DNA from 4 places in the Dryocola mayonis genome. Region 4 is predicted to be linked to each of the others. Evidence: predicted binding sites of a transcription regulator. Region 4 holds the regulator's gene; each other region holds the start of a gene.

Region 1 (7,578 bases), 2.0 Mb from region 4:
CCCGCCGAGCAGGAAGACGCCGAGCAGGTGAAAGTTTTAATCGAAGAGGCCGGCCGTAAAGCGGTGCTGATTCCGGGCGATTTGAGCGATGAAAAATTTGCCCGCTCCCTGGTGCAGCAGGCCGTTAAAGAGCTTGGCGGGCTGGATATCCTGGCGCTGGTGGCCGGTAAACAAACGGCGGTGGAAGAGATTGCCGATTTGACCAGCGAGCAGTTCCAGAAAACTTATGCGGTAAACGTTTTTGCTCTCTTCTGGATAACCCAGGAGGCCCTGCCGCATCTGAAACCCGGCGCGAGCATTATCACCACCTCGTCAATCCAGGCCTATCAGCCAAGCCCGCATTTGCTGGACTACGCCTCAACCAAGGCCGCCATCCTGAACTACAGCCGCGGGCTGGCTAAGCAGGTCGCGGAAAAAGGTATTCGTGTAAACGTTGTGGCGCCGGGGCCAATCTGGACCGCGCTGCAGATTTCCGGCGGCCAGACGCAGGAAAAAATTCCGCAGTTCGGCCAGCAGACGCCGATGAAACGCGCGGGCCAGCCGGCGGAGCTTGCGCCGGTGTATGTGTATCTGGCAAGTCAGGAATCAAGCTACGTTACCGCGGAAGTGCACGGCGTGTGCGGCGGGGAACATTTAGGCTAAAAAAAAATGGCGTGGTTTTTAACCACGCCATCTCTTATTACTGCATATTATTACTGAGCTTTAGTCACTTCCTGTCCTACCAGCCCAATTTTTAAATATCCAGCCTGATGCAGCGTATCCATTACGTTCATCATCGTTTCGTAGTCTACCGTTTTATCGGCGCGGAAGAAGATGGTGGTGTCCTTCTTGCCTTCGGTAGCGGCGGTCAGCACGTTGATCATGCTTTCTTTCGTCACCGGGTCATTGCCGACGAACATGGTGTTGTCGGCCTTAACGGAAAGATAAACCGGTTTTTCCGGACGCGGCTGCGGCTGGCTGGAAGACGCGGGAAGATTCACCTTCACGTCCACGGTCGCCAGCGGCGCTGCCACCATAAAGATGATCAGCAAGACCAGCATTACGTCGATAAACGGCGTAACGTTGATTTCATGCATTTCACCGTTATCGTCGAGATTTTCGTTAAGATGCATCGCCATGGGTTATCAGCTCACACGCAGTTTCTGAGTGGAACGCACCGGACGAGACTGGGAGCTGGCCTCTAAATCCAGATCGCGGCTTTGCAGCAGCAGCACCTGTGCCGCCACGTCGCCCAGCGACGCTTTATAGCCGCCGATCACGCGGGCGAAAATGTTGTAGATAACAACCGCCGGGATAGCCGCAACCAGGCCTATTGCCGTTGCCAGCAGGGCTTCGGCAATGCCGGGCGCGACAACCGCAAGGTTGGTGGTTTGCGTCTGGGCGATGCCGATAAAGCTGTTCATGATGCCCCATACCGTCCCGAACAGGCCGATAAACGGCGAGATGGCGCCGATGGTGGCCAGATAGCCGTTGCCGCGGCCCATATGACGGCCGACGGCGGCTACGCGACGCTCCAAGCGGAAACCGGTACGCTCTTTAATGCCTTCGTTATCTTCGCTTCCGGCAGACAGCTCCAGCTCGTTTTGGGCTTCGTTAATCAATACGGTGCTAAGGCTGCGCGCGCCGAAGGCGGCGGCCATTTCGCTGGCCTCGTCCAAAGAGCGGGCGTTGCTCAACTGCTGCTGTTCACGCTTCAGGCGGCGCTTCTGGGTGAGCAGCTCAAAGCTTTTGCTAAAGAAGATGGCCCAGGTGACGACGGAGGCCAGAATCAGGCCGATCATCACAATCTTTACCACGATGTCGGCATGCTGATACATGCCCCAGACGGAGAGATCCGTCTGCATCAAATTATTCGTCACTCTAACTCTCCACCGCGAAATAATACAAAAACTGGGCGTAATAATATCAAAACGACATCGAATTGATAGTAGTTCTCATTAGTATTTGCAGAGTGCCTGAAATTGTCTATGCATTCCTTGCGTTTACGCAGCAAAACCGCGCGGCCGCCGAATTTTCAGCTTTTTTTGTCAACCTGAAGAAACGGCATGAGGCAGCTTATGTAAACCGTGATAAGTTATGTTTAGACATCCAGACGTTTAAACGGGGTAAGAGGAAATGGCAGCGAAGCACATTGAAACGGCGCTGGTAAACGCCGGTCGCGATAAAAAATTCACCCAGGGATCGGTCAACAGCGTTATTCAGCGCGCTTCATCTTTGGTCTTTGAAACCGTGGAAGCCAAAAGGCAGGCTACAGCGAACCGGGCGAAGGGCGAGTTGTTCTATGGGCGTCGCGGCACCCTTACCCATTTTTCTTTGCAGGAAGCGATGTGCGAGCTGGAAGGCGGCGCGGGCTGCGCGCTCTACCCTTGCGGCGCCGCCGCCGTGGCAAACGCCATTCTGGCCTTTGTTGAACAAGGCGATAACGTGCTGATGACCGGCACCGCCTACGAGCCCAGCCAGGACTTCTGTACCAAGGTCCTCGCAAGGCTTGGGGTGACCACTACCTGGTTCGATCCCCTCATCGGCGCGGCAATCGCGGACCTGGTGCAGCCCAACACCAAAGTCGTGTTCCTTGAATCCCCAGGCTCCGTAACCATGGAGGTTCACGACGTGCCGGCGATCGTGAAAGCGGTTCGCAGCGTCGCGCCCGAGGCTATCATCATGATAGATAACACCTGGGCGGCGGGCATATTATTTAAGGCCCTGGAGTTTGGCGTCGATATCTCCATTCAGGCGGGCACCAAATATCTGATTGGCCATTCCGACGCAATGGTGGGCACCGCCGTTGCCAATGCCCGCTGCTGGGATCGGCTGCGCGAGAACTCCTATCTGATGGGCCAGATGCTCGACGCCGACACCGCTTATATGACCAGCCGGGGGCTGCGCACGCTGGGCGTGCGTTTACGTCAGCATCATGAAAGCAGTTTAAAACTTGCCGAATGGCTGGCCGGGCACCCGCTAGTTGAACGTGTTAACCACCCGGCGCTTCCGGGCAGCAAAGGCCATGAATTCTGGAAACGTGACTTTACAGGCAGCAGCGGACTGTTCTCTTTCATCCTGAAAAAACGCTTAAACGATGAGCAGCTGCAGCATTACCTCAACCCTTTCCGTTATTTCAGCATGGCCTATTCCTGGGGAGGCTACGAATCGCTTATCCTTGCCAATCAGCCGGAGGAGCTGGCTGAGATTCGCCCGGCGGGCGGCGTGGACTTTTCAGGAACCTTAGTTCGCGTCCATATCGGGCTGGAAAACGTCGAGGATCTGCAGGCCGATCTCGCTGCGGGTTTCCAGCGCATAGCCTGAAGTTGCCAGATATGGACACCTCAAGAGACAGAAATTTGTTTGCCGCTGTGATTTGTTGAGCCCGCGATCAAGGTGCCGTGGGCTTTTTAGCGTTACACTGTATCTAAAATAAGGTTCGCCCTGTTTCAGGCGTACCACCTAAGCGGTTCCACAGGATTTTCCATGGCTGTCATACAAAATATCGTCCAGGCGCTTTGGCAACATGACTTTGCCGCCCTGGCAAACCCGCATGTTATTGGTGTTGTCTATTGCGTCATGTTTGCAACGCTGTTTTTAGAAAATGGGCTGCTGCCGGCCTCGTTTCTGCCGGGCGACAGCCTGCTGCTGCTGGCGGGCGCGCTGGTGGCGAAAGGGGTAATGGATTTCGTTCCGACAATGGTGATTTTAACTACCGCCGCAAGCCTCGGCTGCTGGCTGAGCTATTTACAGGGCCGCTGGCTGGGCAACACCAAAACGGTAAAAGGCTGGCTGAGCCAGCTGCCCGCCCAGTATCACCAGCGAGCCACGCATATGTTCGACAGGCACGGGCTGCTGGCCCTGCTCGCCGGACGTTTTCTGGCGTTTGTTCGTACCCTGCTGCCGACCATGGCGGGCATTTCCGGCCTCAGCAACCGCCGTTTCCAGTTCTTTAACTGGCTGAGCGCCCTGCTGTGGGTTGGCGTGGTGACAAGCTTTGGCTATGCGCTGAGCATGATTCCTTTTGTGAAGCGTCATGAGGATCAGGTGATGACTTTCCTGATGATCCTGCCCATCGCCCTGCTGGTTGCCGGTCTGGTCGGCACGGTGTTCGTGGTGCTCAAAAAAAAAGTTAGGCTCGCGTAGCTAAATCCCCGGCCAGCCGCGCCGGGGTTTTTACATGGTGCGCATGCGCGCCACATCCTCACCCGGCGTCACGCCGAAATAACGCTTAAACTCGCGGCTAAACTGCGAAGCGCTCTCATATCCCACCCGCACCGCGGCGGTACTGGCTTTTAATCCATCGTGTAAAATCAGCATCCTCGCCTTATGCAGCCGGTAGCTTTTCAGGTATTGCAGCGGCGAGGTGCTGGTGACGGACTTGAAGTTATGGTGAAACGCCGAGACGCTCATGTTGGCCCTCCGCGGCGAGCTGGTCAACGGAGAGGTTCTCGGTGTACTGCGTCTCGATGCGCCTGAGCACGCGGCTTATCAGGCTGAAATGGGTCTGACGGCTGACCAGCGCCAGCAGCGCGCCGCCTCGCGGCCCGGTGAGAATATGGTAGAGAATTTCGCGCACGATCTGCTTGCCGAGGATACGCGCGTCCAGCGGGTGCTCCAGCACATCTAACAGGCGTTCCACCGCGCACAGAATTTCATCGGAAAGCTCGGCTGAGTTAATCCCCGTAGAGCAGGCCTGCGGATGGAAAAGATCGTCCTCACCGATATCCATCAGCAGGTCCTGCAGCTGCAGAATATCGACTTTAATGCGCATTCCCGCCAGCGGCACCTCAGGAGTCGCAAAAGTTTCACATTCGAAGGGTAAAGGTACCGTAAGCAGCAGATATTCGTTTGCGTCGTAGCGAAACACGCGATCGTTGATATAGCCCGTTTTGTGGCCGGAAAAGAGAATCACAATCCCCGGCTCGTACATCACCGGCGTTCTGGCATTAGGCTTAGTGCCGTACAGCAGGCGCACGTCGGGCAGCGCCTGAAGCGCGCTGCTTTCATTTTCTATCAGATGATTAATTTTCTGCGTCAGCTGCTGACAGATCGTTTTCCGGTTCATTTTTATCCGCTCCACAAGGCTTTTTTAGCTATGACAGTGTGCGACGAACAGGATTTTTTCTCCAGCCGCGTGGAGAAATGGGCAAGACAAAGGCAGGAATATGCATTGAGGGATAGCGTGCGTGAGCCGACAATGGGCCACATCAAAAAGCGACAGGCGATGTCTTTTTTCACCCACCTACCGGGAATCTGATAATGAACAATTTTAATCTCCATACCCCAACCCGCATCCTGTTTGGTAAAGGCGCAATTGCTGAACTGCGCGACCAGATCCCTGCCGGCGCCCGCGTGCTCGTCACCTACGGCGGCGGCAGCGTGAAGAAAAACGGCGTGCTGAATCAGGTTTATGCCGCGCTGGAAGGCCTGGACGTGCTGGAGTTCGGCGGTATCGAGCCAAACCCAACCTACGAAACGCTGATGAAAGCGGTCGATATCGTGCGCAAAGAGAACGTAAGTTTCCTGCTGGCGGTCGGCGGCGGCTCCGTTCTGGACGGCACCAAGTTTATCGCCGCCGCGGCGAACTATCCGCTGGAAAGCGATCCGTGGAATATCCTGCTGACCCGCGGCGAAGACGTTAAAAGCGCCATCCCTATGGGTTCCGTACTGACGCTGCCGGCAACAGGCTCCGAATCAAACAAAGGCGCGGTGGTTTCCCGGCGCGCAACCGGCGACAAACAGGCGTTTATGTCCGAGCACGTTCAGCCGGTCTTCGCCGTGCTCGATCCGGTTTATACCTACACCCTGCCTGCGCGTCAGGTTGCAAACGGCGTGGTGGACGCTTTCGTTCATACCGTTGAGCAGTACATCACCTGGCCTGTCAACGCCAAAGTACAGGATCGTTTTGCGGAAGGCATCCTGCTGACGCTGGTTGAAGAAGGCCCGAAGGCGTTGAAAGAGCCGGAAAATTACGACGTGCGCGCAAACGTAATGTGGGCCGCGACCATGGCGTTGAATGGCCTGATTGGCGCAGGCGTACCTCAGGACTGGGCAACGCACATGCTGGGCCACGAGCTGACCGCCATGCACGGCCTGGACCACGCCCAGACTCTGGCGGTGGTCCTGCCTTCCCTGCTCAATGAAAAGCGCAATGAGAAACGCGCCAAGCTGCTGCAGTACGCGCAGCGCGTGTGGGATATCACCAGCGGTAGCGAAGAAGAACGTATTGACGCCGCCATTGAGGCAACGCGTAATTTCTTCGAACAAATGGGCGCCCCGACCCGCCTGTCAGCTTACGGCCTGGACGGCAGCACTATTCCCGCGCTGCTGGTCAAACTTGAAGAGAAAGGCATGACCCGGCTCGGCGAACATCAGGATATTACCCTTGACGTAAGCCGCCGTATTTACGAAGCGGCGCGCTAAGTAATTTAGCCACCTGGCTTCCGTTTTCGGGTATTTGGTCCAGACTTAAATGCAATTCTTACACCGGGGCCCGGCCCCGGTGAATCGCTCATTAAGGAGGAACGCATGGCAAATCCAACAGTAATCAAGCTCCAGGACGGAAACGTGATGCCTCAGCTGGGCCTCGGCGTGTGGCAAGCCAGTAACGATCAGGTACTGCTCGCCATCGATAAGGCTCTGGAAGTTGGCTATCGCTCCATTGATACTGCCGCGGCGTACAAAAACGAGGACGGCGTGGGCAACGCCCTGAAAAATGCAGGCCTGCCGCGCGAAGAATTATTTATCACCACTAAACTCTGGAATGAAGATCAGCAGCGGCCGCATCAGGCGCTGGAAGAAAGCCTGAAAAAACTGCAGCTCGATCATGTCGATCTCTATCTGATGCACTGGCCCGTGCCGGGCAAAGACCACTATGTTGAAGCCTGGAAAGGGATGATTGAGCTGCAAAAGCAGGGCCTTGCGAAAAGCATCGGCGTCTGTAATTTCCAGGTCAACCATTTACAAAGGCTGATTGATGAAACGGGCGTGACGCCGGTTATCAACCAGATTGAGCTGCATCCGCTGCTGCAGCAGCGTCAGCTTCACTCATGGAACGCCACGCATAAGATTCAGACCGAATCATGGAGCCCGTTAGCGCAGGGCGGCGAAGGCGTTTTCGACCAGAAAATCATCCGTGATCTGGCGGATAAATACGGCAAAACGCCGGCGCAGATCGTTATCCGCTGGCATCTGGACAGCGGCCTGGTGGTGATTCCGAAATCGGTCACGCCGTCGCGCATCGTCGAAAACTTTAACGTCTTTGATTTCCGTCTGGATAAAGACGAGCTGGGCGAGATTGCGAAGCTGGATAGCAACAGGCGTCTGGGGCCGGACCCGGATGTGTTCGGCGATTAAAAAACAGCTACCCTCTCCCGTGCGGGAGAGGGTAAGAGCAACGCTTACGCAGGCCTCTTCTTCGCCGCTGGTTTTACACCGGCCTTAGGAGCCGCTTTCATCCCTGCGGCCGCAGGACGGCGCTGATGGGTCATCGGCGTATGGCGCGTCAGCGCCACTTTGCTGCCACGGTTATGGCGGCGCGCCTCGCGCATTTCTTCAAGGGTCGGAGCCGGAACCAGGCACTCGCGTCGGCCGCCG
Region 2 (7,578 bases), 350 kb from region 4:
TCGGCGAGTTGTCGCGGCAATCCCTCGCCATACCAATAGATTCTACGCCGCTCATCTGCACAAGCGTGGTGACCGATTCCTCTTCACGTTGCCGGTGGCTACGTGAATCTCGTCTTAGCACTCGTTTTGCTTCACGACGAGCCTTGATCACTGCTTTCTGTCTTCCCATGGATGGCACCTTACAGTTGGTTTCACTTCCCGCGTCACGCTGCTGGACGCGATTATGCTGACTAACGGATGAGGTTTGGCTTCCTTGTAAGCCATGAACTGCCGGTTGAGATGATGCGCCAGTCAGGCGACAAGCGCCGCTTAGCGCAACCTTGACACGTTGAGGTGTTATGGAGTCGGGAAATTTAGCGGTGAAGATAGCGAAGCCGGAGGATAAGCCTCCGCGCTGGTTGGTGCGGGTAAGATGTTTTTTGAGCCGTCCAGTACAGGACCCTACCATTCGCGATCTCCAATGTGATTGAACTTCACAGCCGGGAACTACCGCTCATGCTTTAAGTACATCAAAAATTATCTAAAATGCAACATTGATTTTACTTTAAATCAACATAATCGTTCCGCTGCGGGCTGAAAACGTTATGTCACACCTATATTACAGTTTTATATCAACGGGATGCTCATAGCCAATACTGATGGATAATTTTATGCCGAATTGTTAGCAAATGAAAAATTAGCGGCGCAAGGATATCTGTAACGAATGGCGCAGCACCGTCCGGGCCGGGCAAGCGTCAGCGCCACCCGACGATGGCGGTGGATAGCGCCTTCGCCTGTCCACCCTGCAAAACACAACGATCAGGCCTCGATCAGCCCCTGCCCCAAATAATGCTGCTTATCCACCGCGCCCGGCAGAGCGAAGAAATAGCCGCCGCCGATGGGCTTCACATACTCTTCCAGCGCCTCGCCGTTTAGCCGTTTCTGCACGGCGAGAAAACCTTTTTCCAGATCGTGCTGATAGCAGATAAACAACAGCCCCATATCCAGCTGGCCGGATTTGGACACGCCGAGGGAGTAGCTGTAGCCACGGCGCATCATCAGGTTCGCCTGCGTTTCCTTCGTGCGCGGGTTCGCGAGGCGGATATGGGCGTCCAGGGCAATCACGTTGCCGTCCGGATCGCCGGCGTAATCAGGTTCATCGTGCTCGTTGTGCATACCCAGCGGCGCGCCGCTGTGTTTTTCCCGGCCAAAAATCGTCTGCTGCTCTTTAAGCGGCGTACGATCCCAGGACTCCACGTGGAACTGGATGAGACGAATGGCCTGATAGCTGCCGCCGCTGCACCAGGCGGGTTCGCCCTGCTCTTTTGTCACCCAGACGACGTCATCCATCAGCCCGGCGTTGCTGCTGTCCGGATTGGCGGTGCCGTCTTTAAAGCCTAACAGGTTGATCGGCGTTTCCTTGCCGCGGCTGCGCGCCGCGTGGTTGGAAATAAAACCCTCGCGCTTCCAGCGCACGCTTAACAGATCCGGGGTGTGCTTGATGATGTCGCGCAGCGCGTGAATAACCGTATCGGCGGTATTGGCGCAAATCTGCAGCAGCAGGTCGCCGTGGCACAGGCTGGCATCAAGGGAGTCGTTAGGAAAACGCTCCATCTTCTGCAGCTTTTTCGGCTGCTGCGCCCGCAGGCCAAAGCGCTCGTCGAACAGCGTGGCGCCCGCCGACAAAGTGATGGTCAGGTTATCCGGAAAAATCTCCGCGCCGAGGATGCCGGAATCCATCGGCGGCATACGCGGATTCGGCGTTTCCGGCGCCGCGCCGCCGGTAGTGAGGAAATCGAAGCGCGCAGTCAGCAGCCGAAACAGGCGTTCAAGGTCGGCTTTATCCGCCGCCAGTACGTCAAAGGCTACCAGCATCATGGACGCCTGCTGCGGCGTAAGAATGCCCGCCTGGTGCAGGCCGTAGAAGGGCTGCTTTTCCATTCGCGCATCGGGCGGCAGCGTGCCCGGAGACGTTTGCGTGTTTGCCGCATGCGCCACGGGGCAGCCGCCGGTAACGGCGAAGGCGCCCCCGAGGGCGCCCAGCTTTTTCAGTAACTGACGGCGCGCCGGTTGATGCGCGCCTTTGGTACTTTTATCTTGCATATACTTAGTCCAGGCCCAGCACGCCACGCAGCTGGGACAAATCTTCCGCCAGCGCCGTCACCGGCCCTTTTAACGCGTTGCGGTCGGCATCGGTCAGCTTGTCATAGGTTTCATAGCCGTCTTTGGTGCGGTATTTCGCAAGAATGGCGTCCACTTTTTTGAAGTTGGCGTCAACTTTCGCCAGCAGCGGCGCGTTCTCTTTGCTCAGTAAAGGCCGCAGCAGGTTGACGATTTTCTGCGCGCCGTCCACGTTCGCCTGGAAGTCCCACAGGTCGGTGTGGCTGTAGCGATCTTCTTCGCCGCTGATTTTGCTGGCCGCCACTTCTTCAATCAGCCCTGCCGCGCCGCCGACAACTTTGCTCGGCGGGAAGGCCAGCTCGGAGATGCGGGTTTGCAGATCCAGCACGTCGGCGTTTAGCTGCTCAGCGTATTTTTCCATGCCTTTTGTGGAGTTGTCGCCAAACAGCGCTTTCTCGAGGCGGTGGAAGCCGGTGAATTTCGGATCGTTTGCTTTTTGCTCATAATCGTCTTCGCGGGCGTCGATGCTGCCGTCCAGGTCCGAGAACAGCTCAGCAATAGGTTCGATGCGCTCGTAGTGCTGGCGCGTCGGCGCATACAGGGATTTTGCTTTTTCGATATCCCCGGCTTTGACCGTATCGGTAAAGGCTTTGGTGCCTTTTACCAGCTCGGCCACTTCCGCGGTCACGTACGCTTTGTATTCGGTAATCGGCCCGGCGAGCGCCAGCAGGTCGTTCTTCGGCGCCGCCTGCTCGCCGGAGGCTTTCACCACCAGCTTGCCTTTCGGATTGCTGAGCAGGCCGCAGGTCATGTCGTACTCGCCCGGCTGCAGGTTGGCCGTCATTTTTTGCGAGAAGCCCGGCGCGATATTTTCACGCTCTTCGACCACCATCACCCCTTTTAAGATCTCCCACTCCAGCGCTTTCTGGCTGTTGTTGAGAATAACGAACTGGGTCTTACCGGCGTTTACCGTGATGTTCATCGGCTCGCACTGCTTATCGGTAACGGTGACCTTCACCTGCGGAACCTCTGCCGCGTGAGCGGCAAAAGCGGAAGAGATAAGAGTAAACAGCGCAATATTCAGCGCCTTAAGACGAAACTGTGCGGTCATGGCCAATCCCTTTTAAATATAAGTATGTTGTAACTAAGTGACGGGTTCCCGCCACAAACGGGTTAACGAACGCTATTGGTCGCCTGGTTGTGCAGGCGCGGCGGCATGGCGAACAGCACCAGAGCCGGAATCAGGTAGATAAAGTACATCGCCACTTCGCTGACGGTTGGCGCTTCCTGATAGCCGAAGATCCCTTCCAGCAGCGTGCCGGTCAGCGAATGCGTGGAAAGCACGTCGCTGAGATCAAAGGCAATATTCTGGAAATGGTTCCACAGGCCCGCTTCGTGGAAGGCGCGAATCGCCCCCGCGGCCAGCCCCGCGGCCACCAGCAAAATAAACAGGCTCGTCCATTTAAAGAACGCGCCCAGGTTCAGGCGGATGCCGCCCCAGTAAATCAGGAAGCCAAGCACGATAGCCGTGGCCAGCCCAAGCATCGCGCCGAGCGGCGGCATCATGCCCACGTCCTGCTGGAAGGCCGCCAGCAGGAAGAACACCGACTCAAGACCTTCACGCGCCACCGCGAAAAAGACCATCAGGATCAGCGCCCAGCCGTGGCTGCCCGAGCCCTGCAGGGCGTTATCCACCGCCTGCTCGAGCTGGACCTTCACGTTGCGCGAGACTTTGCGCATCCAGAACACCATCCAGGTAAGGATCGTCACGGCGATAACCGCCACTATGCCTTCGAACAGCTCCTGCTCTTTTTGCGGGAACTCGCCGGTGGTTTCGTTGATGAAAATCCCCAGCGCCAGGCATAAAGCGGCGGCCGCCACTACGCCAATCCACATTACGCCAATCCATCGACCGCGTTGGGTGCGCTTTAAGTAGCTGGCGATCAGGCTGACGATCAGCGCCGCCTCCAGACCTTCGCGTAACATGATGAGAAACGGAACAAACATTCCTGACACCTCGATTGTGAAATCAGGTCAAATGACGTAAAGAAGAGTAAACCAGAACGATAGTGATTATCATTACCGTAAAAGGAAAAACAAGAGGATTGTGAAGTTAATTATCTCGGGATGTAAAAAAGGCCGGGAAGCCCGGCCCTGAAAGGCAATTTATTCTGCCTGCAGCCTTGTTGGCGGCGCGGAATGATAAACATCATCCGCCTCGGCAAAGCGTTTTTGCATGGTGGTGGAAGGCGCTTTACCCAACAGGCTCACCACTACGATGCCGATGCTGGCGAAGATGAATCCGGGGATGATTTCATACAGGCCCAGCCACGCGAACTGTTTCCAGACGATAACCGTCACCGCACCTGTAACCATACCGGCAAGCGCGCCGTTACGGGTCATGCGCGACCACATGACGGAGAACAGAACGACCGGGCCGAACGCCGCGCCGAAGCCCGCCCATGCGTAGCTCACCAGGCCCAGCACGCGGTTTTCCGGATTGGCCGCGAGGGCGATGGCGACCAGCGCCACCACCAGCACCATCGCGCGTCCTACCCATACCAGCTCTTTCTGACCCGCGCCTTTGCGGAAGAAGGCCTTGTACAAATCTTCGGTAATCGCGCTGGAGCAGACCAGCAGCTGGCAGCTCAGCGTTGACATTACCGCCGCCAGAATCGCCGAAAGCAGCACGCCGGCAATCCACGGGTTAAACAGCAGCTGCGCCAGTTCAATAAATACGCGTTCGCCGTTCTGGTTAACGGCGTCGGCCTGTGCGGGGTTGTTAGAGAAGTAAGCAATGCCGAAGAAGCCCACGGCGCACGCGCCTGCCAGGCAAAGGATCATCCACGTCATGCTGATGCGGCGGGCGTTTACGATGGTGTGGTGGGAATCCGCCGCCATAAAGCGCGCCAGAATATGCGGCTGGCCGAAATAGCCAAGGCCCCAGCCCATCAGCGAAATGATGGCGACAAAGTTAAGGCCCTTGAGCATATCGACGTTTTCGATGCTTTTCTGCTTGATGACCACAAGCGAGTCATCCAGACCGCCGACGGCCAGAATCACCATCACCGGGGTGAGGATCAGGGCGAAAATCATCAGGCTGGCCTGCACGGTATCGGTCCAGCTCACCGCAAGGAACCCGCCGACGAAGGTATAAATGATGGTAGCGGCGGCACCCGCCCACAGCGCGGTTTCATAGCTCATGCCGAAGGTGCTTTCAAACAGGCGCGCCCCCGCCACAATGCCGGATGCGCAATAAATCGTGAAGAACAGCAAAATAACGACCGCCGAGATAATACGCAGCAGGCGGCTTTTATCTTCAAAGCGGCCGGTGAAATAATCCGGCAGCGTCAACGCGTTATTGTTTACTTCGGTATGAACGCGCAAACGGCCCGCCACCAGCTTCCAGTTAATATAAGCGCCAACGGTTAAACCAATTGCGATCCAGCTTTCAGAAATACCGGAGAGAAATATCGCGCCGGGCAACCCCATTAATAACCAGCCGCTCATATCAGAAGCGCCGGCGGATAACGCGGTCACCAGGCTGCCCAGACTGCGGCCGCCGAGAATATAATCATCGAAGTTTTTGGTTGAGCGCCAGGCGATAAACCCTATCAATATCATGCCAAAGATATAAACAAGGAAAGTCACCAGCATTGGTGTACTCATGGTCATGCAAGTTCTCCAGATTTGTTTACCGGTTTTTTTTATAAGAAATAAACCGTTGTTGCCTCACCGGAACGAAGTGCGGCTTGTTGTCGTGTCAGTTCGCGACCGTATCCTGCAGGAAGCCGGTATTATTCACAAACGATTTAACACGGCATTCACAAGAAATTCACCCCACAAAAAATACCTTTTTCACGGAGGTTGCACTCGCTCACGCTTTTTGCGGTTGCACCTCATGAAAGTGTTAACTATGTCGGTAAATTCCCCTCGTCTGCAAATAATTAGCCAGATCGCTTTCTTATTTTAAATTTAACAATTTCACTCTTTTCCCGGCCTGTTATCTGGCTCACATTTAACAAGGTTGCACAAAGTTGCAACATGGTGGATATTGCCGGGTAACTTTTGCTGTCACCTCTTTTAAATCTTGCACAAGGGAGTCTTTGGCATGGGCACCACTACCATGGGCGTTAAGCTTGACGAAGCGACTCGCGAGCGTATTAAGCACGCCGCTTCACGTATTGACCGCACGCCACACTGGCTAATTAAGCAGGCGATTTTTAACTATCTTGAACGCCTGGAAAATAACGACGAACTGCCAGAACTGCCCGCTTTGCTCGCGGGCGCCGCCAATGAAAGCGAAGAGTCGCCGCCGGTCCCCGAAGAGACGCATCAGCCTTTCCTCGATTTCGCCGAACAAATCCTGCCGCAGTCCGTTAGCCGCGCCGCGATTACCGCTGCCTGGCGCCGTCCGGAAACCGACGCCGTGCCGATGATCCTTGAGCAGGCGCGTCTGCCGCAGCCGCTTGCCGAGCAGACGCACAAACTGGCCTACCGGCTGGCCGAAAAACTGCGCAATCAGAAGAGCGCTTCCGGCCGGGCGGGCATGGTACAAGGTTTGCTGCAGGAATTCTCGCTTTCCTCGCAGGAAGGCGTGGCGCTGATGTGCCTGGCGGAGGCCCCTGCTGCGTATTCCGGACAAAGCGACCCGCGATGCCCTAATCCGCGATAAAATCAGCAACGGCAACTGGCACTCCCACATCGGCCGCAGCCCGTCGCTGTTTGTCAACGCCGCCACCTGGGGTTTGCTGTTTACCGGGCGCCTGGTTTCCACGCACAACGAAACCAGCCTTTCCCACTCCCTGAACCGCATTATCAGCAAGAGCGGCGAGCCGCTGATCCGCAAAGGCGTGGATATGGCGATGCGCCTGATGGGCGAGCAGTTCGTTACCGGCGAAACCATCGCCGAAGCGCTGGCTAACGCGCGCAAGCTGGAAGAAAAAGGCTTCCGCTACTCCTACGACATGCTCGGTGAAGCCGCGCTCACCGCCGCCGATGCCCAGGCCTATATGGTTTCCTACCAGCAGGCCATTCACGCCATCGGCAAAGCCTCCAACGGGCGCGGCATTTACGAAGGTCCGGGCATCTCCATCAAGCTTTCCGCTTTGCACCCGCGCTACAGCCGCGCGCAGTACGACCGCGTTATGGAAGAGCTCTATCCACGCCTGAAATCCCTGACGCTGCTGGCTCGCCAGTACGACGTGGGGATCAACATCGACGCCGAAGAGGCCGATCGTCTTGAAATCTCCCTCGACCTGCTGGAGAAGCTTTGCTTCGAGCCGGAGCTGGCGGGCTGGAACGGCATCGGCTTCGTTATCCAGGCCTACCAGAAGCGCTGCCCGTTCGTTATCGATTATTTGATTGATCTCGCCACCCGCAGCCACCGCCGCCTGATGATCCGTCTGGTGAAGGGCGCCTACTGGGACAGCGAAATTAAACGCGCCCAGATGGAAGGCCTGGAGGGTTACCCGGTTT
Region 3 (7,578 bases), 950 kb from region 4:
GCAGCGAAAATGCCGACTACCAGTACAACAAAAAACGGCTGCGCGAAATAGACCGCCGGGTACGTTATCTGACGAAATGCCTCGAAAACCTCAAGATCGTCGATTATTCACCCCAGCAGGAAGGCAAAGTGTTCTTTGGCGCCTGGGTGGAAATTGAAAATGATGAAGGCAGCCAGCTGCGCTTTCGTATCGTCGGCTACGATGAAATTTTTGGCCGCAAGGACTACATCTCTATCGACTCGCCTATGGCTCGCGCGCTGCTGAAAAAAGAAGAGGGAGATTTGGCCGTGGTGCAAACCCCCGCCGGAGAAGCCCACTGGTACGTCAATAAAATCGAGTATGTGAAGTAGTCCGCTGTCGGTAACGGATCCTTCCGAATCCTCTTGTTCAGGGCGCCGCGGCTGGTATTTTCGCCCTCCAGTCCGTATAACTGTCCTGTGAAATTTCCGCATTAAACGCACTACACAGATGATAAAGCCATGATGAATGATTCACTCTGCCGCATTATTGCCGGTGAGCTAAAGGCCAGGAACGAACAGGTTGAAGCAGCCGTTCGCCTGCTCGACGAAGGGAATACCGTGCCGTTTATTGCACGTTATCGTAAAGAGGTCACCGGCGGTCTGGATGACACCCAGCTGCGCCAGCTGGAGACACGTTTAAGCTATCTGCGCGAGCTGGAAGACCGCCGCCAGGCCATTTTGAAATCCATCGCCGAGCAGGGCAAGCTTAGCGACGAATTAGCCGGCGCCATTAACGGCACGCTGAGCAAAACCGAGCTGGAAGATTTGTACCTGCCGTATAAGCCAAAGCGCCGTACCCGCGGGCAGATCGCTATCGAAGCGGGCCTTGAGCCGCTGGCGGAAACCCTGTGGAACGAGCCGTCGCACGATCCTGAGCAGGAAGCCGCCCGCTACATTGACGCCGACAAAGGCGTTGCCGATACCAAAGCCGCGCTTGACGGCGCCCGCTACATCCTGATGGAGCGTTTCGCCGAAGACGCGGCGTTGCTGGCAAAAGTGCGTAACTACCTGTGGAAAAACGCGCATCTGGTCGCCGCCGTGGTCAGCGGCAAAGAAGAGGAAGGCGCGAAGTTCCGTGACTACTTCGATCATCGCGAGCCTGTCGCCAGCGTGCCTTCTCACCGCGCCCTCGCCATGTTCCGCGGCCGCAACGAAGGAATTTTACAGCTGGCGCTGAATGCCGATCCGCAGCACGACGAGCCGCCGCGTGAAAGCTACTGCGAGCAGATAATTATCGACCATCTCGGCCTGCGCCTGAACAACGCCCCGGCGGACGCCTGGCGTCGTGGCGTGGTGAGCTGGACCTGGCGCATCAAGGTGCTGATGCATCTGGAAACCGAGCTGATGGGCGCCGTGCGCGAACGCGCCGAAGAAGAAGCCATTAACGTCTTTGCCCGCAACCTGCACGATCTGTTAATGGCCGCGCCTGCCGGCCTGCGCGCCACCATGGGCCTCGATCCGGGGCTGCGCACCGGCGTAAAAGTGGCGGTGGTGGACGCCACCGGCAAGCTGGTCGCCACCGACACCATCTACCCGCACACCGGCCAGGCCGCGAAAGCCGCCGCTGTCGTCGCCGCGCTGTGCGAAAAGCATAACGTAGAGCTGGTGGCTATCGGCAACGGCACCGCCTCCCGAGAAACCGAACGCTTCTTCCTCGACGTGCAGCAGCAGTTCCCGAAAGTCACCGCGCAGAAAGTGATTGTCAGCGAAGCGGGCGCCTCCGTTTACTCCGCCTCCGAGCTTGCGGCGCTGGAGTTCCCGGATCTGGACGTCTCGATTCGCGGCGCGGTTTCCATCGCGCGTCGCCTGCAGGATCCGCTCGCCGAACTGGTGAAAATCGATCCGAAATCCATCGGGGTCGGCCAGTATCAGCACGACGTCAGCCAGTCGCAGCTGGCGAAGAAGCTGGACGCCGTGGTGGAAGACTGCGTTAACGCCGTGGGCGTGGATCTGAACACCGCCTCGGTGCCGCTGTTAACCCGCGTGGCGGGCCTGACGCGCATGATGGCGCAGAACATCGTTAACTGGCGCGATGAAAACGGTCGCTTCCAGGATCGCCTGCAGCTGCTGAAAGTAAGCCGCCTTGGGCCAAAAGCCTTTGAGCAGTGCGCGGGCTTCCTGCGCATTAACCACGGCAATAACCCGCTGGATGCATCAACCGTGCACCCGGAGGCCTATCCGGTTGTAGAACGTATTCTCGCCGCAACCGAACAGGCGCTGGCCGACCTGATGGGCAACGGTGAAGCGCTGCGCGGCCTGAAGGCGAGCGAGTTCACCGACGAGCGCTTCGGCGTGCCTACGGTGACCGACATCATCAAGGAGCTGGAGAAACCCGGCCGCGATCCGCGTCCGGAATTCAAAACCGCGAAGTTCGCCGACGGCGTCGAAACCATGAACGACCTGACGCCGGGCATGGTGCTGGAAGGCGCGGTCACCAACGTCACCAACTTCGGCGCGTTTGTGGATATCGGCGTGCATCAGGACGGGCTGGTGCACATCTCTTCGCTTTCCGATAAATTCATCGACGATCCGCATAAGGTGGTGAAGGCCGGCGATATCGTCAAAGTGAAGGTGATGGAAGTGGATCTTGCCCGTAAACGTATTGCGCTGACCATGCGTCTCGACGAGCAGCCGGGCGAAGCTTCCAGCCGCCGCGGCAGCGCGCCGCGTGAGCAAAACAACCCTCGTCGCCCGGCCCAGCAGCAGGCCAAACCGCGCGGACGGGATAACGCCGGCAGCGGCAACAGCGCGATGAGCGATGCGCTGGCCGCCGCGTTTGGTAAGAAATAATTATGATATAAAAGGGGCCGTTTGAATCGGCCCCTTTATTTATCGGCATTTACCCCAGGCCTTTTCATACGTTTTATTAATTCTGTTTCAGTATTAGCCGGACTCATCCTTTAATTAACGCCCCACGCGGCTCAGCGATATTATTTCAATAAACGCTCAAAGCTGAAACTTACCGGCATCATATATTTAACAGGTGAAATACAAAGGCAACATCCATTGATAAAATATAAATAGACCATGCTTTTTCTCACAGAATAAGCGGCTGCCATTAAAGGACTTAATTGAAAAAAAATCCTTTCAAATCCTGTTCTTAAATAAAAACATTTTTTGTTTCATTTAATCTTTGTGAACGCCCGCACATTTATAAAATAACTATTGAAGATAGAAACCATTCTCATTATCATTGTTTTGTTCGTTATTTCTCCTCTTATCAAAAGATAATAAGCCTCGCTGCGCAAAGGGACGTGCCGGTGAATACAGTAGCTCCGTCAGTAATAAATCAGAGTCTTGCTCTAAGAAGGTCCTATGAATTTTTTACCGAAAAGCGCGTGGAAAATTACCGGCTTTGCCCATGAAATAAGCCCGGCCTATCGTCAAAAATTATTGTCCCTCGGCATGCTGCCCGGTTCTTCTTTTAACGTTGTGCGCATGGCGCCCCTTGGCGACCCGGTTCATATCGAAACGCGCCGCGTCAATTTGGTTTTGCGTAAAAAAGATCTCGAATTATTAAACGTCGAAGCCCTTGTCTGACAAACGGGACGGGCGTTCGCGCTCCGGTTTTCACTCTCTTTAGTTCACGAAAAAAATGAAAAACTTAACTATCGGCTTAATCGGCAATCCTAACTCAGGAAAAACCACGCTGTTTAACCAGCTTACCGGTTCACGGCAGCGCGTCGGCAACTGGGGCCGGGGTCACCGTCGAACGAAAAGAAGGCCAGTTCTCAACCCAGGCCCACCAGGTGACGCTGGTCGATTTGCCGGGAACCTATTCCCTGACCACCATCTCTTCGCAAACCTCGCTGGATGAGCAAATCGCCTGCCACTACATCCTCAGCGGCGATGCCGACCTGCTGATCAACGTCGTGGATGCTTCAAACCTGGAACGCAATCTCTACCTGACGCTACAGCTGCTGGAACTCGGCGTTCCGTGCGTGGTTGCGCTCAACATGCTCGATATCGCCGAAAAGCAGGCTATCCGCATCGATATCGACGCCCTCGCCGCGCGCCTGGGCTGCCCGGTGATTCCGCTGGTTTCCACGCGCGGACGCGGCATTGAAGGACTGAAGCTGGCCATCGACCGCCGTCTGCCCAATACCCCGTCAGATCTGGTGCTCTACCCGCAGGCGCTATCAGAAGAAGCCGATAGCCTGGCCGCCGACATGTCTGCGCAGATGCCTGAACAACAGCGCCGCTGGCTGGCGCTGCAGATGCTGGAAGGCGATATCTACAGCCAGGCCTTCGCCGGAAGCGAGACGGATAAGCTGGAAAACGTGCGCAGCCGGCTGGCGGAGGCTGGCGAAGACCCGGCCCTGCTGATTGCCGATGCGCGCTACCAGTGCATCGCCGCCATCTGCGACGCCGTCAGCAACAGCCTGACGGCCGAACCGCACCGCCTGACCGCCATGCTGGATAAAATTATCCTTAACCGCTTCCTCGGCCTGCCGGTGTTTATGCTGGTGATGTACCTGATGTTCCTGCTGGCGATTAACATCGGCGGCGCGCTGCAGCCTATTTTCGACGGCGGCTCGGCGGCTATCTTTATCCACGGCATCCAATGGGTGGGCTACACGCTGCACTTCCCGGACTGGTTAACCATTTTCTTCGCCCAGGGGATCGGCGGCGGCATTAACACCGTGCTGCCGCTGGTGCCGCAAATCGGCATGATGTACCTGTTCCTCTCCTTCCTTGAGGATTCCGGCTACATGGCGCGCGCGGCTTTTGTGATGGACAGGCTTATGCAGTCTCTCGGCCTGCCGGGCAAATCTTTCGTGCCGCTGATCGTCGGCTTCGGCTGTAACGTACCGTCGGTGATGGGCGCGCGTACTCTCGACGCGCCGCGTGAACGCCTGATGACCATCATGATGGCGCCCTTCATGTCCTGCGGCGCGCGTCTGGCTATCTTCGCGGTGTTCGCCGCGGCGTTCTTCGGCCAGCAGGGCGCGCTGGTTGTCTTCTCGCTCTACATGCTTGGCATCGTAATGGCCATTCTGACCGGCCTGATGCTCAAGCACACCATCATGCGCGGCGAAGCCTCGCCTTTCGTGATGGAGCTGCCCGTATACCACGTGCCGCACCTGAAAAGCCTGCTGCTGCAAACCTGGCAGCGCCTGAAGGGCTTCGTGCTGCGCGCCGGTAAAGTCATCGTGGTGGTGAGTATTTTCATCGGCGCGCTGAACAGCTTTTCCTTTAGCGGTAAACCCGTCGATAACATTAACGACTCGGCGCTCGCTTCCGTCAGCCGCATTTTAACGCCGCTGCTTAAGCCTATCGGCGTGCATGAGGATAACTGGCAGGCGACCGTCGGCCTGTTTACCGGCGCGATGGCGAAAGAGGTGGTGGTCGGCACGCTAAACACCCTCTACACCGCTGAAGACATACACAACGAAGCCTTCGACGCCGAAAGCTTCAGCCTGCCTGAAGAGCTGGGGGCCGCCGCCGGCGAAACCTGGCAGAGCCTGAAAGACACCTTCAGCCTGAGCGTGCTCGCCAACCCTATCGAAGCCAGCAAGGGCGACGGTGAAATGGCGACGGGCACCATGGGCGTGATGAGCAGCAAATTCGGCAGCGCCGCGGCGGCCTACAGCTATCTGATTTTCGTGCTGCTTTATATTCCCTGCATCTCGGTAATGGGCGCAGTGGCCCGCGAATCGAGCCGGGGCTGGATGACGTTTTCCGTGCTGTGGGGGCTGAACATCGCTTACTCACTGTCAACGCTCTACTACCAGACCGTCACCTTTAAGGCGCATCCGCACTACAGCCTGGCGTGCATCCTCGCCGTGCTGCTGTTTAACGTGGTGCTGATTGGCTGTTTACGCCGCGCGCGCAGCCGCGTCGACGTCAGCCTGCTGGCAACGCGTAAAACGGCCGCGGCCCGCCTGCTGCGAAACCAGCGCCGTCGACTGTCACTAAGGGGGAATCATGGCAAGCCTGATAGCCATCCGTAACGCCCTGGCGCTGCAGGGCCGCCTTGAGGCCGCGCAGATAAGCCAACAGCTTGCCACCCCGCTGCCGCTGGTTAACGCGATGCTCGGGCGCCTGGAAGCGATGGGCAAAGCGATGCGGCTGCAGGAAGACCCGACCGACTGCCTGACGGGAAGCTGCAAAAGCTGTCCGGAAGGGAAAAAATGTATCCGTGAAGTATGGACGCTTGCGGGCTAGCAACAAAAAAGGCGGGATTTCTCCCGCCTTTCTTCTGGTAAAACTTACTTGTAAACGTCTGCCGTAGCATGAACGTCCTTGGTGTATTTCTCACCGCTGGTGACGACAAAGTAGGTGCCGCCCAGCTTATCGGCTTTTTCAGAGAGATCCTTTTTAGCATCCATCGGCGAAGAGGTGCTGTTGGTCACTATGGTGCCGATTTTAGTCAAATTCATCTCTTTGACTTTGAATTTTTGCAGCTCCTGGGCTGCCATAGCGCCAAAAGATACGGCTCCGATCAGTAACGAAGTAACCATGCCTGTAACCAGTTTCATAAACTTCTCTCTCCATAAGTACCGTTTAGACTGTAGCCGGGCGCATAGCCTGACGGCGGGCGCCCACCGTTCTCACCTGCGAACAGATTGAGTATCAGAGGGAAACCGGCTTTTCGCCACGCCGCGCGCCTATTCTTGCAGACGATTTTTCAATTCCGTTAACGCTGCGCAGAAGTCGTGCGGATGGGAGATAAACGGCGCATGGGCCGCCTTAGGGAAGATAATGGACCCGCTGTCCGGGTAGCGTTCGTCAAGCAAGGGTGCGACTTTGCGCGGCACCAGCCCGTCGAGATAGCCGTACAGCCGCAAAAAAGGCATGGTCAGATCGGCAAGCCGTGCGCGCAAATCGACGGTTTTGAGGATCTCCAGCCCGCCGTTTAGCACCTCAACATCCGGCATCGGCTGCTCAAGCACCACGGCTTTTAACAGTCGTGCGTCCTGGCGGGCGGTATCCGTTCCCATCGTTTGCAAGGCCAGAAAGCGTTCTACGGTACGCTGGAAATTATCGCTCAGCTGCTGCTGGAAGCCGGCCAGCACCTCCGGCTTGATGCCCGGCCAGCCTTCCCGGGCGCTAAAGCAGGGTGAAGAAGCTACGGTAACCAGCGCGCGTACGCGTTCGGGATGGGCAAGCGCAATCTGGCTGGCCACCAGCCCGCCCAGGCTCCAGCCGAGGAAAACGGCCTGCTCTGGCGCCCACGCCAGCACGATTTCGGCCATCTCCGGCAGCGTCAGCGCCCCGAAGCCCCGGCTGCGTCCGTAGCCCGGCAGGTCGACCAGGTGCAAACGAAACTGCGAGCTTAATTGCGCGCTAATGCAATGCCACACCTCGGCGTTCAGTCCCCATCCGTGCAGCAGCACAAGATCAATATTTCCCTCACCTTTTGTCTGCCACCAAAGTTCGCTCATCGGTTACCGTTCTCGTTTTCAAATGCATGGAAGCGAATATGCTAACAATCCCGGGGCTGTGTTGGCTATGCCGTATGCCTCTTGCCTGTCCGACATGGGGGCTTTGCTCGCGCTGCGTCCTGGCGCTGCCCGCGCCGCCGTCCTGCTGTCCGCGCTGCGGCTTGCCCGCC
Region 4 (7,578 bases):
GCCTTGACAACCTCGGCGTGCTCGCCCGGGATCTGGGGCAGGATCATACGCTGCTGCAAATCGATCTGCGTAACCACGGCCAGTCTCCCCGCAGCGATGAGATGAATTATCCTGCGATGGCGCGCGACGTGCTGGAAACCCTGGACGAATACGGTTTTGAGCAGGCGATAATTATCGGCCATTCCATGGGCGGTAAAGTGGCTATGGCTTTAACCGCTATCGCCCCTGAGCGCATTGATAAGCTGGTGCTGATTGATATCGCGCCGGTTGACTACCAGGTGCGGCGCCACGATGAAATTTTTGCCGCTATTAACGCCGTGAGCCGCGCCGGTGCGAAAAGCCGCCAGCAGGCCGCCGCGTTAATGCGCGAGCATATAAAGGAAGAAGGCGTGATTCAGTTTCTGCTGAAATCCTTTGCCGAAGGCGAATGGAAGTTCAACGTGCCGGCGCTGTGGCAGCAGTATGAGCATATCGTCGGCTGGCAGCCTGTTCCCGCCTGGGACGGTCCCGCCTTATTTATCCGCGGCGGCGCTTCGCCTTATGTAGATGAAACGCACCGGGACGCGCTGCTGGCCCAGTTCCCGCAGGCGCGGGCGCACGTTGTTGCCGGCGCAGGACACTGGGTTCACGCCGAGAAACCGGAAGCGGTTTTACGCGCCGTTCACCGTTTTATCGATGATTGCGCCAAAAACTGATTAAAAACAGACCGACCGGCCGCAAGATGCGGCTAACGCGTTGGCGCGCCGGACTCCCTGATGTATGATGGCGCGCTTAAATGCGCCGGAGCATTCTGCTCGCAGCATCCCGAATTTCCTGTCAGTACTCTAATCATGGCAAAAGAACAAACGGACCGTACTACAATAGATCTGTTCGCGGACGAGCGTCGCCCGGGGCGGCCAAAAACCAATCCGCTAACGCGAGATGAGCAGCTGCGCATCAACAAACGTAACCAGCTCAAACGCGATAAAGTACGCGGCCTGAAGCGCGTTGAGCTGAAACTCAACAACGAAGCGGTGGATGCCCTTAACCAACTTGCTGAAGCCAGAAACATCAGCCGCAGCGAGCTGATTGAAGAGATGTTATTAGCCCAGCTAAAGCAGCATCTGAGCTAGCCGTTCGCTATTTCGCCCCGTCATCAAATAAAAAACGGCGCTTAAAGCGCCATCATGTTGCAGACTGTGCACAGCGCTGTGATAGCTGTTTCCGCACCCTGACCTGTTCTGCTATCATTGCCCCATCTGTGGGCAATTCTCCGCCACCATACCATTAAGTTTCAAGAGGTTATTTAACTCATGGCAATCGTAGGCATTTTTTTCGGCAGCGATACCGGTAATACCGAAAATATCGCAAAAATGATTCAAAAACAGCTCGGTAAAGATGTTGCTGAAGTGCGTGACATTGCAAAAAGCAGCAAGGAAGATCTCGAAGGGTTCGACATTCTGCTGCTGGGCATCCCTACCTGGTACTATGGCGAAGCGCAGTGCGACTGGGATGACTTCTTCCCGACTCTTGAAGAAGTGGATTTCAACGGCAAGCTGGTTGCGCTGTTCGGCTGTGGCGATCAGGAAGATTACGCGGAATATTTCTGCGACGCGCTGGGCACCATTCGCGACATCATTGAACCACGCGGCGCGGCAATCGTAGGCCACTGGCCGACGGCGGGCTACCACTTCGAAGCGTCGAAGGGTCTGGCTGACGACGACCACTTTGTAGGCCTGGCCATTGATGAAGACCGTCAGCCGGAGCTGACCGCCGAGCGCGTGGAGAAATGGACCAGGCAGGTTGCGGAAGAGCTCAACCTGGCCGATATCCTCAACGCCTGATGCGTAACGGCGCAGGCCAAGGTTTGCGCCGTATTGATAGGCATTACCAATGAAAATAATCGCTACATTTTTGTAACTTTTTTGTCTATCCCTGTACAATACCCCACAGGTCGCGTTTGCTGCACCGCCAGCAAAGGGTGACTCAGCCACGATTTTTTAGCTGTTATGCTTTAACTTACAGTTTCTATTTAGACGTGGCTGTACTATACCCTCAAAAGAAGGGTATATAATGAAACGCATTCACTTAACGCTCAACGAGTCCGAGCATAACGTTAAGCAACAGGACAATTTCCGCATGACTGACAACAACACCGCATTAAAGAAGGCCGGCCTGAAAGTCACGCTTCCGCGATTAAAAATCCTTGAAGTGTTGCAGGGACCGGTTAACCATCACGTCAGTGCGGAAGACTTATACAAACGTCTGATTGATATGGGTGAAGAGATTGGTCTGGCCACGGTTTACCGCGTGCTGAACCAGTTTGACGACGCGGGTATCGTTACCCGCCATAATTTCGAAGGCGGCAAGTCGGTTTTTGAACTGACTCAGCAGCATCATCACGACCACCTGATTTGCCTGGACTGCGGCAAAGTCATTGAATTCAGCGATGATTCAATCGAAGCCCGCCAGCGTGAAATCGCGACCCGCCACGGGATTCGGCTGACTAACCACAGTCTTTACCTGTATGGCCACTGCGCCGAAGGCGACTGCCGTACCGACGAAAACGCCCACGAAATCAGCGAGAAGTAATCCGCACTCTTGCTTTCCCTTCGGGAAAGCAGAGACAAAAAACCGGTGAGGAAACTCACCGGTTTTTTTATGGGCCAGAGAAACTTAACAAGCCGGGCGCTTTTGCGCCCGGCTGCCCATCAGAAGATAGTGAAAGGTGCGATAACGAGGAACTTCACGTCGCGCTCATCCTGGAAGATGTTGCCGTAGCCGCCGCCCCAGCTTGGGATATCGGAATGGTTGTCATACTGGGTAAAGTGCAGCTTAAACAGCGTGCCTTTCGCTCGGCCATCCTGAACGGTATATGACGCATCGAGGCTGTAAGAGGATTCCTTCAGACGGCGATCGGCGTCGTAGTAGCCATCGGTCGTTGGCGTGGAGCTGGGTTTTGCATCCCAGGCGTAAACGTAAGATGCGCCCACCGCCCAGCCGGCCAGATCCCAGTTGCTCAGGTCATACATCGCGCCCGCGAACAGCGCTTTTTCGCCGTTGGCGTTAAAGTCGGAGCGGTTATCCCACCATACATCAAGACGCCCGTTTGAGGAGGCATAGGTTGGGGTCATACGCTGCAGGAAGAACCCCTGCTGCCCTTCGGCCTTCACCATGGTTCCTTCCAGACGCAGGTCGACCTGACCAATTTTGTAACCGAGGGTTAGCGCCTGCAGCCAGGCTGTGCCGTCGTAAATATCGTTAATGCCGCCGTCTGAGACTTTGTCCCTGGTCCCGTAGAACTGGTAGCTGGTGGTCAGCGGGCTGCCAGCGATATCAAATTTGTAGCTTGCTTTGGTAAAGTACTGGTCAATGTACCCTTCTGCCTGACCGAAGGCCGCCTCAAGCACCAGATCGTTTTTGAAGTCATACTTTGCGCCGATTGAATGCAGGTAGTCGACTTTGGTGTGCCTGTCGTTCTGATAGAACTTGTCCATCTCCAGATGCCATGGCGCTTTATATTCGTTCGTCCACATATAGGAGAAGCTCAGCGCGCCCGCATCGCCGTAATCGAAACTGGCGCCGGCTTCAGCGCCCTGATAGGTGCCCGGCATAAAGCTCCAGTGCGGAGCCAGCAAAGTCTGGCCGGTTGGCTGAATGTAGCCCGCCCGCGCCCAAACCGGCCCGTATTTAAATTTCGCCGCCGCCTTATAAAGGCTGATTCCGCTCTTGTCGCCGGAATAGTCTTCGTCATAGGCTTTATTTTTTGATGAGAATGCGATTTCGTTCGGGTGCCCGCTGTCGCCATTTTCCGCCATTTCAATCGCGGTAAAGGCCGCAATATCCAGACCAAACATATCGGCCACATAGCCGGACTGGAAATCCAGGTTGGCGTTCCAGGTCGAATGGGAAAGGTTGGTTTCGTATTTACTGGTATTAACGTCTTTACGGTCACGCTCACGCTGCCAGTAATAAATACCGCCGGTGAGGGTTGAATCATCGATAAATCCCGCGGCCGCCGCCTGCGGAACGGTAACCATACCTGAAAGCGCCGTGACGCCTGCAATTGCAAGCGCCAGCGCGCTACGTTTGCCCTTAAACGTACGCATATTGAAATCCTCTTTGACGTATAAATAATCACCCGGCGTAAAAACGCCTGACGGCGAAAAATAAAAAATGCCTGACGGCTAAAAGCGGTTAAGAATATTTCCCCCGCATGACTGCTAAGCAACAGACTATTTTTCGCGACGCGAATTATCAACGACTTTGTAAGAGTTAATTTCCATATTATGACGAAGAGCACATAATCTATGTGCATTTGTAACAAGTTGCTTTATCAGCGTTTTATAGCGCAAAATTAAATTTAATTACTATATTCGCAAAAATGAAAGCGCTCCCATAAACGCTAATGATAATTTTTCCAGATTAAGGTCAAGGGCAGACAATTATTAAATAAGGCGTCGATGCCAATTAATTCGCACCGCGAATGTTAATAACTATTTAAATCGCTGATCGTTAAGCGAAAAAAAACGCCGCATAAAGCGGCGTTGAATACAGGGGCTCAAGCGATTAATCGCCTATTTTTGCCCAGGTGTCACGCAGGCCAACGGTGCGGTTAAAGACCAGTTTGGTAGCGGTTGCATAACGGCTGTCGAGGCAGAAATACCCTTCGCGCTCAAACTGATACGCTTTACCCGCCTGGGCGTTTTGCAGGCCTGGCTCAACGAAACCTTGTTTGATAACCAGCGACTGCGGATTGATGGTCGCAAGGAAATCTTCCGCGCTGCCCGGGTTTGCTACGCTAAACAGGCGATCGTAGAGACGAATCTCCACCGGCAGCGCGTGGGATGCGCTTACCCAGTGAATAACGCCTTTCACTTTACGGCCGTCCGCCGGGTCTTTGCTCAGGGTTTCGGCGTCGTAGGTGCAATACAGGGTGGTGATATTGCCTTGTTCATCTTTCTCTACGCGTTCAGCTTTGATCACATACGCGTTGCGCAGGCGTACTTCTTTGCCCAGCACCAGACGCTTGTACTGCTTGTTAGCTTCTTCGCGGAAGTCTGCGCGGTCGATGTAGATCTCACCGCTGAAAGGCACCTGGCGGCTGCCCATTTCAGGCTTGTTCGGATGATTTGGCATGGTGACCATTTCTTCCGCGCCCTGCGGGTAGTTTTCAATGATGACTTTTACCGGATCCAATACCGCCATCGCGCGCGGAGCGTTCTCGTTCAGATCGTCACGAATGCACGATTCCAGCGCCGCCATCTCGACGGTGTTGTCCTGCTTGGTGACGCCGATGCGTTTGCAGAACTCACGGATGGAAGCGGCGGTATAACCACGACGACGCAGGCCGGAGATGGTCGGCATGCGCGGGTCGTCCCAGCCTTCGACAATCTTCTCGGTCACCAGCAGGTTCAGCTTACGCTTGGACATGATGGCGTATTCAAGGTTCAGGCGAGAGAACTCGTACTGGCGCGGATGAGCCGCAATGGTGATGTTGTCTAACACCCAGTCGTACAGACGACGGTTGTCCTGGAACTCCAGCGTACACAGCGAATGGGTGATACCTTCCAGCGCATCGGAAATGCAGTGGGTGAAGTCATACATCGGGTAAATGCACCACTTGCTGCCCGTCTGATGGTGCTCGGCGAACTTAATGCGGTAGATCACCGGATCGCGCATCACGATGAAAGGCGAGGCCATATCAATTTTCGCGCGCAGGCAGGCGGTGCCTTCGGCGAATTCGCCGTTGCGCATTTTCTCAAACAGGGCGAGGTTTTCCTCGACGCTGCGATCGCGGTAGGGGCTGTTTTTGCCCGGCGCCGTCAAAGAGCCGCGATATTCGCGGATCTGCTCAGGCGTCAGCTCATCGACATACGCCAGGCCTTTGTTAATCAGCTCAACGGCATAGTTAAACAGCTGGTCGAAATAATCAGAGGAGTAGCGCACGTCACCGGACCAGTGGAAGCCCAGCCATTCTACGTCGTGCTTAATAGAATCAACGTATTCGATATCTTCTTTTACCGGGTTGGTGTCATCGAAACGCAGATTGCACAGCCCCTGGTAATCCTGTGCGATACCAAAGTTCAGGCAGATAGATTTTGCATGGCCGATGTGCAGATAGCCATTTGGCTCCGGCGGGAAACGAGTGCAGATACGGTCATGCTTACCGTTGGCCAGATCTTCATCAATAATCTGGCGAATAAAGTTAGTTGGGCGGGCTTCAGCCTCACTCATCGCGGATTCCTCAAGACAAAACTTTCGTTAACGGTGCATGATCTAATAAGCAGGCGCGGGAAACAACCTTTAGTTGCACAAATTACGGCGGCCAGGCTTAAAGAGAAGAAGGGATTAATTCGGGAGAATAAAAAAGCGGCTGGGGAAGGTCCCCAGCCGCTTAAGGCACAATGCTACTCAGGAGCAATTATTTGCCTTTAATTTCATACAGCGGCGTCTGACCCGCAACCACTGACCCCTGCGCCTGCAGAATCAGGCCGCTGAAGTCATCGATGTTGCTGCAAACTACCGGGCTTATCATGGAGCGCGCGTTAGCGTTCAGGAAATCAAGATCCATTTCCAGAACCGGCTGGCCGGCGACCACTTCAGCGCCCTCTTCCACCAGACGGGTAAAGCCCTGTCCGTTAAGCGCTACGGTATCGATACCCATATGGACAACGATTTCCGCGCCCTTTTCCGTTTCCAGGCAGAACGCATGGTTGGTGTTAAAGATTTTCACGATGGTGCCGGCCGCCGGCGATACAACGGTTTTATCCGTTGGCTTCACCGCTACGCCGTCACCTACCGCTTTGCTGGCGAAGGCTTCATCAGGCACCTGCTCCAGTGCCACTACTTCACCGGTTACCGGCGAAACCAGCGCCGCGATGGTGACCGCATTTGGCACCGCCTGCGGTTTAGGCGTAGTAGTGACGGCAACGGGGGCCGTAGGCGCTTGCGCCGCAGGAACGTCGCCGGTGGTTTTCATGGCGTTAGCAATTTTCTCTGCCACGAAGCCCACGATAATCTGCACGCTGGTTTTGTTCAGGCGAATCACGCCGGTTGCGCCAAGACGTTTTGCCAGCGCTTCGTTCACTAAAGAAGAGTCTTTCACGTTCAGGCGCAGACGAGTGATGCAGGCGTCGATACCGGTCAGGTTAGCTGAGCCGCCAACCGCTGCGATGTACTGACGAGCCAGAGCGGAAACGTCCTGATTTGCCGTACCGCTAACGTTCACATCCTGGCCATCAGCCTCATCACCTGCCACCGCCAGCTCGCGGCCCGGGGTTAACAGGTTGAATTTGGTGATGGTGAAACGGAACACCACGTAGTAAATCACGAAGAACACGAGACCTTGCGGAATCAGCATCCACCAGTGGGTCGCCAGCGGGTTACGGGAAGAAAGCACCATATCCACCAGGCCTGCGCTGAAGCCGAAACCGGCAATCCAGTGCATGCTTGCTGCGATGAATACGGAAATACCGGTCAGAACGGCGTGGATAACGTACAGAACCGGCGCAACGAACATGAAGGAGAATTCCAGCGGTTCGGTGATGCCGGTAAAGAACGCGGCGAAGGCAGCCGCCAACATGATACCTGCCACTT

What was found. The regulator Fur, encoded in region 4, represses iron uptake genes when iron is present. The targets are predictions, from matches to a motif close to ATAATAATGAGAACNACTATCAA.
Region 1: exbB (tol-pal system-associated acyl-CoA thioesterase) is a predicted target of Fur. The motif match lies at 1,922-1,944, and genes of this name have one in related genera.
Region 2: efeU (iron uptake transporter permease EfeU) is a predicted target of Fur. The motif match lies at 4,164-4,186, and genes of this name have one in related genera.
Region 3: feoA (ferrous iron transporter A) is a predicted target of Fur. The motif match lies at 3,192-3,214, and genes of this name have one in related genera.

What each region holds. Positions count from the first base shown of each region.
Region 1 is NZ_CP150452.1:3,564,047-3,571,624, forward strand. Features, by position in the region: gene WLO32_RS17260 (SDR family oxidoreductase) at 1-642, shown strand, start outside; gene exbD (TonB system transport protein ExbD) at 693-1,118, opposite strand; gene exbB (tol-pal system-associated acyl-CoA thioesterase) at 1,125-1,859, opposite strand; gene metC (cystathionine beta-lyase) at 2,116-3,303, shown strand; gene yghB (DedA family general envelope maintenance protein YghB) at 3,466-4,125, shown strand; partial or broken gene WLO32_RS17285 (AraC family transcriptional regulator) at 4,156-5,047, opposite strand; gene yqhD (alcohol dehydrogenase) at 5,242-6,405, shown strand; gene dkgA (2,5-didehydrogluconate reductase DkgA) at 6,511-7,338, shown strand; partial or broken gene WLO32_RS17300 (YgiQ family radical SAM protein) at 7,383-7,578, opposite strand, start outside.
Region 2 is NZ_CP150452.1:1,616,509-1,624,086, reverse strand. Features, by position in the region: gene phoH (phosphate starvation-inducible protein PhoH) at 1-169, opposite strand, end outside; gene efeB (iron uptake transporter deferrochelatase/peroxidase subunit) at 799-2,082, opposite strand; gene efeO (iron uptake system protein EfeO) at 2,087-3,211, opposite strand; gene efeU (iron uptake transporter permease EfeU) at 3,274-4,107, opposite strand; gene putP (sodium/proline symporter PutP) at 4,267-5,775, opposite strand; partial or broken gene putA (trifunctional transcriptional regulator/proline dehydrogenase/L-glutamate gamma-semialdehyde dehydrogenase) at 6,212-7,578, shown strand, end outside.
Region 3 is NZ_CP150452.1:322,474-330,051, reverse strand. Features, by position in the region: gene greB (transcription elongation factor GreB) at 1-350, shown strand, start outside; gene WLO32_RS01450 (Tex family protein) at 480-2,810, shown strand; gene feoA (ferrous iron transporter A) at 3,336-3,560, shown strand; partial or broken gene feoB (Fe(2+) transporter permease subunit FeoB) at 3,616-5,939, shown strand; gene feoC ([Fe-S]-dependent transcriptional repressor FeoC) at 5,949-6,188, shown strand; gene WLO32_RS01430 (YdgH/BhsA/McbA-like domain containing protein) at 6,233-6,502, opposite strand; gene bioH (pimeloyl-ACP methyl ester esterase BioH) at 6,632-7,408, opposite strand; gene gntX (DNA utilization protein GntX) at 7,447-7,578, shown strand, end outside.
Region 4 is NZ_CP150452.1:1,268,966-1,276,543, reverse strand. Features, by position in the region: gene ybfF (esterase) at 1-695, shown strand, start outside; gene ybfE (LexA regulated protein) at 831-1,112, shown strand; gene fldA (flavodoxin FldA) at 1,293-1,823, shown strand; gene fur (ferric iron uptake transcriptional regulator) at 2,119-2,571, shown strand; gene chiP (chitoporin ChiP) at 2,691-4,088, opposite strand; gene glnS (glutamine--tRNA ligase) at 4,549-6,216, opposite strand; gene nagE (N-acetylglucosamine-specific PTS transporter subunit IIBC) at 6,404-7,578, opposite strand, start outside.